Regions from separate parts of the Mesorhizobium sp. M0983 genome, predicted to be linked through region 2. Evidence: riboswitches for the same ligand, from Rfam matches in the RefSeq annotation. Region 2 holds a riboswitch; the other holds the start of a gene.
What was found. A riboswitch is a leader RNA that binds a small molecule or an ion and turns the genes downstream of it on or off. The one in region 2 is predicted to bind cobalamin.
Positions count from the first base shown of each region.

Region 1 (5,127 bases), on a different contig from region 2:
CATCCACAATGCGTGTATTGAACACGCGAGGTGAGTTATGAACATAAAAGAACTTAGGGTTCGACTGGGCATGACTCAAAAAGATTTGGCAGAGCAGATGGCAACGACGCAACAGACTGTGGCCCGTTGGGAAACAGGCAAAACGCAGTTGAACGTCGAGCAGATCAAGGACCTTTGTCTCACGTTGAAATGCACAGTCGAGGAGCTGCTGGGCTGGAAGATTGATGTCGAGGAGTGGCGCACGAGCCCGTTTGCAATTGCCGATGCCGAAACGCGATACGGCACGCTCAGAATCAAGATGACTGTTGGCAGCCGCCAATATCCTATCGATGAAAAGGCGCGTGAATCGATCTTACATCAGTTGAAGGAACTTCACAACCTTCGTAGAAATAACACAAGCAGGCCATGGCTGTATTGTTGGAGCCTTGACAACAAAATACTCTTGATCAATCCGCAATATGTCCGCACCATTGAGCTTATCGGTGACGATGTAGAGGAGATGCCAGAGTATTATCATCCAGAAATCTATCGGGCTTTGGATGACTGGGATAAGGGTGAGGCTTCAGGAAAGCTGAAGAAAGAATGCGATGCCATCATCGCAGAGATGGGTGATCAGGAAGCCGTGCGCATGGCCTCCTATGTTCGCGTCACGTATGACGACGGAGAAGATGAGTGGAACTTCTTGGATGAAGAAACCACTACGACTTTCTTCGGATTGGAAGCTGCGACCTTTGACGTTCCCCAGTGTAGTTTCGCCGAAGTGGAGGAAGAAGGTTACTACCGAGCGCGATACGCCAACCTTGATCGCGTCGCGGTGATGGAGGTTCCAAGCGACCGTTATCACAGATTGACCGCGCCCGAGGAAGCTTAGAATCATCCACGAAGGGCGCATGTTACATATCGACCTTGCGTGCTGCGTTTTCAGTACGAGATGACGTTAATCGTAGGTAGTGGCAGGTAAGAGTGCTCGACCAGAAGCTCAACTGCCTCCTCAATATCGCTGCCGATGTGCCGCAGGACACGCCCACGGGAGCGTGGATAGACGTGAAGTTCCTGCACTCCACGGTCCGCTCTCCCATCGCCGGTGTGTGCCCGACGCCATCTTGTGGACGAGCTTGGCCGCCTGCACCCGCTTGTATTCCGGCTTGCGGTCCGCCTGGGGGTCCGCCGCGATGGTTATCTCCATGTCAATCGGCGCCGAACTTTGACTGCCCGCTGCTTTTGATGAAATTGGCGAGGTCCCGCGCATAATCACTCTTGGTCTTCTCCTCGAGGCCCTGTGTCGCGAACTTGTGGTCCAGCAGGGCAAACAGGTCCAAGTCCCCCTCCGCCCGTGGCGCTGGCTTGCCCTCACCGCCCTCGGCTTCCCAATTGGGAACCGCTTCTGCGCCTCATCGGGTGAATAGTCGCCTCCGGCTTCCTGAGATTCGTTTCAGCCGCAAGCTGGATTGCCTTGAAGGCAGCGTGAACACGCCGGTTCGTGAGGGGATCGGTGTTCACGCCCCGCTCAACGAACAGTTCATCGACTGTAGGACCGAACCAGCGGTCAAGCCCTCCTCTTTGCCCTTGTTTAGCCGCTGGACCGCTTTCCAGATGCCTTCCCCCGGTTCGCTGTCCATCATGCCGACCAAGCGAGCGTAGAGGATGCCCGCGAGGGCCTGGAAATGCTTGTTGGTGAGCGGCTGAGGGCCTTGCCTGAACCGCTGCCAGAACTCATGGAGCGCAGCGTCCGTCTCGCGATGCCGCCTCTTGGCCTCTGCGGGGTCTTTGGTATCGAGGCTGACCTTGACGGTTGCGACCGCTTTCACCGTTCTGATGGTGCCGCCGACGGGAATTGTCACCCTTCCATCGAGTGGAATATCCTTCAAATCGGCAGGCGCGCGTTGCCGAAGAGTAATACAAGCCAGTCTTCTTATGCTGCCAAGGTCCGGGCATTCTCAAGCTCATGTGTACCACCCCTGTGTACCAGACAGGCGGCAAAAAGACCAAAAAAGTCAGATAGTTGTTCCCTATCAAAGGGAGTAAGCTGGCGTTGCGGGAGAGGATTGAAACTTCTCGGTGTGATGACATCGTGGCGAAAAGCCCGGCTGCGAGATGACACCAGACAATGGGCATTGCTGCGTGACCTGGAAAAGCCCGAACTATGGACCGAGTGTTATCACGTGCCAACCTGGGTCGAGTATGTTCGCCACAACAACAGGCAGACCCAGGATGACGCCGAAATCGTTGCGCGCCTGGAAGCGCTGCACCGTGGCGATTGCCCGCCCAAGACGCATTACAAGATCGAACGCCAAACCGTGCGCGTGCACGACGATTTGCCGCTCAGGCCTCACTCGGGACAGGACTTGAGCTGGCCCGATGGTTTGCGCGCGGTTACCTTGAGCCGGTGACTGCGAACGAGCAGTTCGAGACGTCGGCCTCGATCCTCCGCAACACGGCGCTGCACCGGGCCTCGGGTGCTCCCCTCAAAATTGTTGTGTCGTGTCACCGAGGGCATTACGGCCAACCCGTTCCAAATGGGCAACAGCCTCGCCATTGAGTCGAATGTGGTCGCGAGCAGATCACCAAAGAGGCGGTCGGAACCTTGGAGCCGAAGTTCGATGCCGAGGTGGCGTTCGCATGATGCGGCAAGCAGCACCACGGCCTTGCCGGTATGTTTGCCGCCGGCAGCCGACGAACTCCTATCCTCCTGGACCGCTGTGCGTCATTGCTTTGATTTACCGGCCGCTCAAGGCTTCCACAGTTTTCGCTTTCGAGGCGACTTTTGGGAACATACCAACGGAAATTTAACATAACGACATAAACATTTCTTTATGCGGCATTGACTAAGAAGCGAACTGCTGTAATTGTCTCCCGTGTCGTGGTTCTCCGTACGGCGCTGCCGCAGCGGAGCTAAGAGGGAAGCCGGTGCGATGCCGGCGCTGCCCCCGCAACTGTTAGCGGCAAGCCAACCCCACTCATGTCACTGAGGCGAATAGCCTTGGGAAGACGGGTAGAGGCTATGACCCCGCGAGCCAGGAGACCTGCCACGGCGAATTACGTCCACGGGCGGGGTGTCTCGGTGGCCGCTGCAGCCTGGCGTTCGTGCCGACCTGCTAGCGCCTTCCTTGTCACCGACGCCCCAACCATCGGGGTATGGCATGACTGTCTCTCAGCAAATTCCTGTAGCAACGCTCGGCGTGCCGCGCTTCGGTCGTCGGCGAGAACTGAAATTCGCGCTTGAAAGCTACTGGTCCGGAAAATCGTCCGCTGCCGACCTTCTCACGACGGCGAAGGCGCTCCGTGCCGCTAGCTGGGAGGAGCAGCGCGATCGCGGCGTGTCGAAAATCCCGTCGAACGACTTCTCGCTTTACGACCATGTGCTCGACACCGCAGCCATGGTCGGCGCCCTTCCGTCCCGTTACGCCTGGAATGGCGGCGAGATCCCACTCGACATCTACTTCGCCATGGCGCGCGGCAACCAAGGTCAGACGGAGGATTGCGGGCACGGTGGTCACCAGCATGCGGCTTATCGGCCTGGTGTAACCGCGATGGAAATGACCAAGTGGTTTGACACCAACTATCATTACATTGTGCCGGAACTAGACGATGATCAGACGCTCGCCCTTTCGTCTACGAAGCCGGTTGATTACTTCCTCGAGGCTAAAGCCCTGGGCATTCACACACGCCCAGTCATCCTTGGACCGGTCACCTTCCTCAAGCTGGCGAAATCGCCTGCCGAAGGCTTCGATCCCATCGCGCTCCTACCACGGCTTCTGCCCGTCTACGAGCAACTCCTGCGGAGCTTGAAGCTGTCGGGTGCCGATTGGGTGCAGATCGATGAGCCAGCGCTTGTCCTCGATCTGAACCCGAACGAACGAGCTGCGTTCGAATTCGCCTATGGCCACCTGTCAAAAGCCGCGCCCGAGTTGAAAATCATGCTGGCTACCTATTTCGGGCCCCTGGGAGACAATCTCGAAACCGCGGTTTCTCTGCCCCTGGCCGGGCTGCATATTGATCTCGTGCGCGCTCCCGAGCAGCTGGAAACGGTGGGTCGGCTCGCACCGAAGGATCTGGTGCTCTCGCTTGGCTTGATCGATGGCCGCAACGTCTGGCGTGCGAACCTGCCCGCCATTCTCGACCGCATCAAACCGATCGTCGCCGGCTGGCCCTTGGACCGCGTCGAGATCGCGCCTTCGTGCTCGATGCTGCATGTGCCGATCGACCTGCGCATGGAGACGGAACTCGACGCCGACATCAGGTCGTGGCTCGCCTTCGCGGCCCAGAAGACCGACGAGTTGGTGTTGCTTGCCCGGGCCCTGTCCCAAGGCAGGGATGCGGTGGCAGGCGCGTTGAAAGCGTCTGCCGAGGCTGCCGCCACTCGCGTGACATCCACGAAGATCCATGACCCGCTTGTTGAGGGGCGGATCGCCAGCATTGACGACAGCATGAAGCGACGAGAGAGCGCTTTTGCCGAGCGCTCCAGAGTCCAGGCCGGCACGCTCGGGCTGCCGCCGTTCCCGACGACGACCATCGGGTCCTTCCCGCAGACGCCGCAGGTACGCAGGGCGCGGGCCGCTCATGCGAAGGGCCAGCTGAGCTATGTCGACTACGAGACCTTCCTGAAGAAGGAGATCGAGGCTGCAATTCGCTGGCAGGAAGAGATCGGGCTGGACGTGCTGGTGCACGGTGAGTTCGAACGAAACGACATGGTACAGCATTTCGGCGAGCAGCTGTCCGGCTTCGCCTTCACCCAGCATGCCTGGGTGCAGAGCTATGGGTCGCGTTACGTGCGCCCCCCCATCATCTTCGGCGACGTATCGAGGCCCAATCCGATCACGCTGCGCTGGTGGCAATTCGCCCAGTCGCTTACGGAAAACCCTGTGAAGGCAATGCTCACAGGCCCGGTGACCATTCTCAACTGGTCTTTTGTTCGCGACGACGTACCCCGCTCCGAAGCATGCCGCCAGATCGCGCTCGCCATCCGCGACGAGGTGACGGATCTCGAATGGTCCGGCGCAAGGATGATCCAGATCGATGAGGCCGCGTTTCGCGAAGGATTGCCACTGCGCCAGTCTGATTGGAACGACTATCTCGACTGGGCTGTCGAATGCTTCCGGATCGCTTCAACGGGTGTAAAGGACGCGA
Region 1 covers NZ_JAMYNH010000020.1:45,229-50,355, forward strand. Annotated here, with positions in the region: gene NKH71_RS26725 (helix-turn-helix transcriptional regulator) at 38-871, shown strand; gene NKH71_RS26730 (hypothetical protein) at 1,188-1,319, opposite strand; gene NKH71_RS26735 (DUF6538 domain-containing protein) at 1,497-1,841, opposite strand; partial or broken gene NKH71_RS26740 (MFS transporter) at 2,055-2,390, shown strand; cobalamin riboswitch at 2,845-3,045, shown strand; gene metE (5-methyltetrahydropteroyltriglutamate--homocysteine S-methyltransferase) at 3,141-5,127, shown strand, end outside.
Region 1: another riboswitch for cobalamin. It lies ahead of metE (5-methyltetrahydropteroyltriglutamate--homocysteine S-methyltransferase); the one in region 2 lies ahead of NKH71_RS02095 (DUF1636 family protein).

Region 2 (5,127 bases):
GTGCCGGAACTGTCGTTCAATCCCATTCCAGCGCTCCTTTTTTCCATTCATAGGCAAAGCCGATGGTCAGCACCGCCAAAAACACCATCATCGACCAGAAACCGAGCATGCCGATCTGACTGAACGACACTGCCCAAGGAAACAGGAAGGCCACCTCCAGATCGAAGATGATGAACAGGATCGACACCAGGTAGAAGCGGATGTCGAACTTCATGCGGGCGTCGTCGAACGAGTTGAAGCCGCACTCATAGGCGGAAAGCTTTTCCGGATCGGGGTTGCGGTAAGCCACCAGGAACGGTGCGGCGAGCAGCGCCAGGCCGACGACCAGCGCCACGCCGATGAACAGGACGATGGGCAGGTACGAACCTAAAAGTGCGTTCATGCTGCAGTTTTCCGTTGGCGGCCAATCCACTCTGATTACAGCACCGGACCCACTTGCGGAAGCGTGACAGATTAACCACTGAACCGTTTTAAGGGGGCTCTATGCTGCAACGCGGCGAGGGTTAGCGCAGCGCTTTCGGCGAAGCAAGTCAAACCTTGTTCAAATCGCGGTGCTGGACGGCATATCCGGGAAAACTGGTCCGATCCGCTCCTGTTTGATTTCCTTCACTTTTCACTCCACTTTTCTCTCCTGACATAGATGCCGCCAAAACCTTGCTAGCATGGGGCGGAATCGCAGGTCATTTTTTCTGTCTAACATCGTCCGGATACCGCCTTCATGAAGGAAAAAATCTCGCTTGCCCTGGCCCGTCGCATTGCGCTTGCGGCACAGGGATTCAATGACCCGCGCCCCAGCGGCACGCCTGACCGCCGGCATCTGGCCCGGGTGCTTGCACGTACCGGCCTGCTGCAGATCGATTCCGTCAGCGCCGTGGTTCGCGCCCATTATATGCCGCTCTATTCGCGGCTTGGCCCCTACAAGCTGGCGCTGCTCGACGACGCCGCGGTGACACGCAAGCGCATGGTCTTCGAATATTGGGCGCATGAAGCCTCGTTCCTGCCCGTCGAGACCTATCCGCTGATGCGCTGGCGCATGCGGCGGGCCGAGCGCGGCGAGGAAATGTACAGCGGACTGGCAAAATGGGGCCGCGAGCACGCCGCCTACATTGAGGACATCTATCGCGAGGTCGCTGAACGAGGCCCGATCGCGGCGTCGGCTTTCGAAGGCCAGAAGGGCTCGGGCGGCTGGTGGGGCTGGAGCCATGCCAAGCATGCCTTCGAATGGCTGTTCTGGGCGGGCCGCATCACCACGGCGCACCGGCGTGGTTTCGAGCGGTTCTACGATCTGCCGGAGCGCGTGCTGCCGCCAACGGTACTCGCTTTGCCAGTTCCGTCCCCCGCGGACGCCCACCGCGAACTGCTGCGCATCTCCGCCCGCGCCCATGGCGTCGCCACGGCGGGCGATCTGCGCGACTATTTCCGCCTCTCGCCCGCCGACATCAAGGGCCGCATCGAGGAACTGGTCGAGGCTGGCGACCTGTTGCCGGTGAGCGTCGAAGGCTGGAGCAAAACAGCCTATCTCCACAAGGACGGCCGTTTGCCGCGCAGGATCGAGGCGCGCGCCTTGCTTGCGCCGTTCGATCCCGTCGTCTTCGAGCGGTCGCGCACCGAGCGGTTGTTCGACTTCCACTACCGCATCGAGATCTACACGCCGGCCGAAAAGCGCCAGTATGGCTATTATGTGCTGCCGTTCCTGCTCGGCGACAGCATCGTCGGGCGCGTCGACCTCAGGGCCGACCGCCCGGCCGGCGTATTGCGCGTCCATGCCGCCTATTCGGAGCCCGGCGCCCCGCCGCAAACTGCCGCCGCCCTTTTCGAGGAATTGAAGCAGATGCAGGGTTGGCTCGGGCTCGAGCGCATCGAGGTGACGGCTGCCGGCGACCTCGGCCAGCCGCTCGCAGATATCGCCGCGTCATAGACGTGCGTTGACACGACTGCCTTCACAAGCCTAAATCCGTTCCAGACGGTCCCCTGCCCGCAACGGCAAGGGCCAAGAGGGAATGCGGTGCGAAATCTCGATTTCAAATCCGCGGCTGTCCCCGCAACTGTAAGCGACGAGCCAAGGCCGAAAACCACTGGGATATTCCCGGGAAGGCGGCACCCAGGCGATGACCCGCGAGCCAGGAGACCTGCCGTCTAGGACATAAGAATCCGATCGCCTGGCGGGTTTTCCGGGCAAGGAGCCTGATTTGGAACGCGACAGCAGTTTTCCGGCTGAGACAGCGGATTTATTGTCCGGCCATGGTGATTCCCCGGCCGGCGTTACCGTCATCGTCTGCTCGTCCTGCCGTGACGAGACCGGTTCGGACGCTTATCCCCGCGCCGGCGAACTGCTCGCCGAGCACACGCGCCGCGCCGCTTCCAGCGAAAACATTAAAATCCGCACCGTCGAATGCCTCGGCAATTGCAAGCGCCGGCTCAGCGCCGCGATGCTGCGCGACGGCTGCTGGAGCTATGTCTTCGGCGACCTGACCACGACCAGCGGCACCGATCTGGTGACGGGGGCAAAGCTGTTCGCTACTTCGACGGACGGCCTCATTCCGTGGCGCGGCCGTCCCGATTGCCTGAAGCGCGGCTTGGTTGCCCGCATCCCTCCCCTCGACCTTTTGAAGGACTTGATATGACTTCCCCAGATTCGGCCGCCAACGTTTCGCGCGTCCCCTGCACCGTCGTCACCGGCTTTCTCGGCGCCGGCAAGACGACGCTGATCCGCCATTTGCTCGAAAACGCCAAAGGCAAGCGCCTGGCCATCATCGTCAACGAGTTCGGCGATATCGGCATCGACGGCGAGATCCTGAAGGGCTGCGGCATCGACACTTGCCCCGAGGAAAACATCGTCGAGCTGGCCAATGGCTGCATCTGCTGCACTGTCGCCGACGACTTTGTCCCCGCGCTCGACCAGATCCTGTCGCTGACGCCGAAGGTCGACCACATCCTGATCGAGACGTCCGGGCTGGCCCTGCCCAAGCCGCTGGTCCAGGCCTTCCAGTGGCCGTCGGTGAAAAGCCGCGTCACGGTCGATGGCGTCATCGCCGTCGTCGACGGGCCGGCGCTGGCTGATGGCCGCGTTGCCAACGACATGGACGCCCTGCAGGCGCAGCGCGCGCAGGACGAGACGCTCGACCATGACGATCCTGTCGAGGAGGTGTTCGAAGACCAGCTCGCTTGTGCCGACCTGATCATCCTGTCGAAGAGCGACCTGCTGGACGCAGCCGGCGCGGCGCGCGCCAATGCCGTCATCGGCAAGCATGTTGCGCGGGCGGTGAAGATCGTGCCGACCTCGCAAGGCAAGGTCGATCCGTCGGTGCTGCTCGGCCTTGGTCTCGCCGTCGAGGACGACATCGAGAACCGCAAGACCCATCACGACGACGAGCTCGACCACGAACATGACGACTTTGACTCGTTCGTCATCGACATTGCGTCGGTGTCCGACCCGGACGAGCTGGCACAACGCGTCGCCACGGCGGCGGAGGAAGAAAACGTATTGCGCGTCAAGGGTTTCGTCGACGTCGGCGGCAAGCCGATGCGGCTCTTGCTGCAGGCCGTCGGTCCGCGCGTCAACCACTATTACGACCGCGCCTGGACCGCTGAAGACGATCGCCGCTCGCGCCTCGTCGTCATCGGCCTGAAAGGGCTGAACCGCCCGGCGATCGAGCGTATCCTCGCCGGCTGATCCCAGGTACGAGCCGCGATGCACATCCTCACCACCACATCCGCCTCGCTCGACGATCTCGCCGAGCCTGTCGATCTCAGGCAAACGCCTGCGGATGTCGTGGCGCTGTCCTTCACCGACAGCGACCTCGCCGGGCTGGCGGCGGCGTGGAAGGCAGATGCGGACCGCCTGCCGTCGATGCGGCTCGCCGCCTTGCGCGACCTGCGCCACCCGATGTCCGTCGACCTCTGGATCGACAGCGTCGCCCGCCACGCCAAGGTCGTCCTGGTCCGCATCCTCGGCGGTTACGACTGGTGGCGCTACGGCTGCGACCAGCTTGCCGTTGTCGCGCGAAATCGCGGTATTAAGCTGGCGCTCCTACCGGGCGAGAGCCACGACGAGGATTTGCGGCTGATCGAAGGCTCGACGCTGCCGCGCCAGGAACTTGATGGTCTGCTCGACTATTTCCGCGAAGGTGGCCCGGCGAATATGACGGCGCTGGTGCAGAGGTTGGCAAGTCTCGCCGGATCGGGTGCGGCGGTCGCTGAACCTGTCAGCGTGCCAAAGGCGGGATTTTATGAGCCGGGACGCGGCGTTATAGAAAGAATGGACTTATCAAGCGTCGGCATTCCTTCGCGCCCCCCTCTGTCCTGCCGGACATCTCCCCCACAAGGGGGGAGATCGGCTGTCACTGACCGTCTCGCGACTTCTGCAACATCGAACATTGACGAAGGCGACGATGACCAGGCGATCTCCCCCCTTGTGGAGGAGATGTCCGGCAGGACAGAGGGGGGCGCGACGGAACGCAGCCTAAACCTACCGTCCGCCGAACCCGCCCCCATCATCCCCATCCTGTTCTACCGCTCGATGCTGCTCGCCGCCGATGTCGCGCCCATCGATGCGCTTGTCGAGGCGCTCGGGCAGCGTGGCATAGCGCCGGTCCCCATCTTCGTCTCCAGCCTCAAGGACGCGGCATCGCTCGCCTTTGTCGAAACCGCGTTTGCCGCGCTGAACCCTGCCGCCATCATCACCGCCACAGCTTTCGCCTCGGGCGCCGAACCCGGCGTCGAGACGCTGTTCGACCGCGCCGGAGTGCCGGTGTTCCAGGTCGTCGTCGCGACCACCCGCCGCGACATCTGGCAGAACAACCAGCGCGGCCTGGCGCCCGCCGACCTTGCCATGCATGTCGTCCTGCCCGAGCTCGACGGCCGCATCCTGGCCGGCGCCATTTCCTTCAAGAGCGAAAGCGAGATCGATCCGGCATTGGCCTTCCGCGCCTTCGCCAACCGGCCAGAGCCTGACCGCGTGGCGCAGGTCGCGAACCGTATCGAGGCCTTCGTGCGTCTGCAGCGGACGCCGCGTGCGGAGCGCAAGCTCGCCATCCTGATCCCCGACTATCCGAGCGCGCCCGGCCGCACCGGCTATGCCGTCGGTCTCGACGTGCCGTCCAGCGTGCTGGCGATGCTGCACGACCT
Region 2 covers NZ_JAMYNH010000001.1:398,638-403,764, reverse strand. Annotated here, with positions in the region: gene NKH71_RS02110 (NuoB/complex I 20 kDa subunit family protein) at 1-26, opposite strand, end outside; gene NKH71_RS02105 (NADH-quinone oxidoreductase subunit A) at 17-382, opposite strand; gene NKH71_RS02100 (winged helix-turn-helix domain-containing protein) at 719-1,918, shown strand; cobalamin riboswitch at 1,948-2,151, shown strand; gene NKH71_RS02095 (DUF1636 family protein) at 2,190-2,624, shown strand; gene cobW (cobalamin biosynthesis protein CobW) at 2,621-3,673, shown strand; gene NKH71_RS02085 (cobaltochelatase subunit CobN) at 3,692-5,127, shown strand, end outside.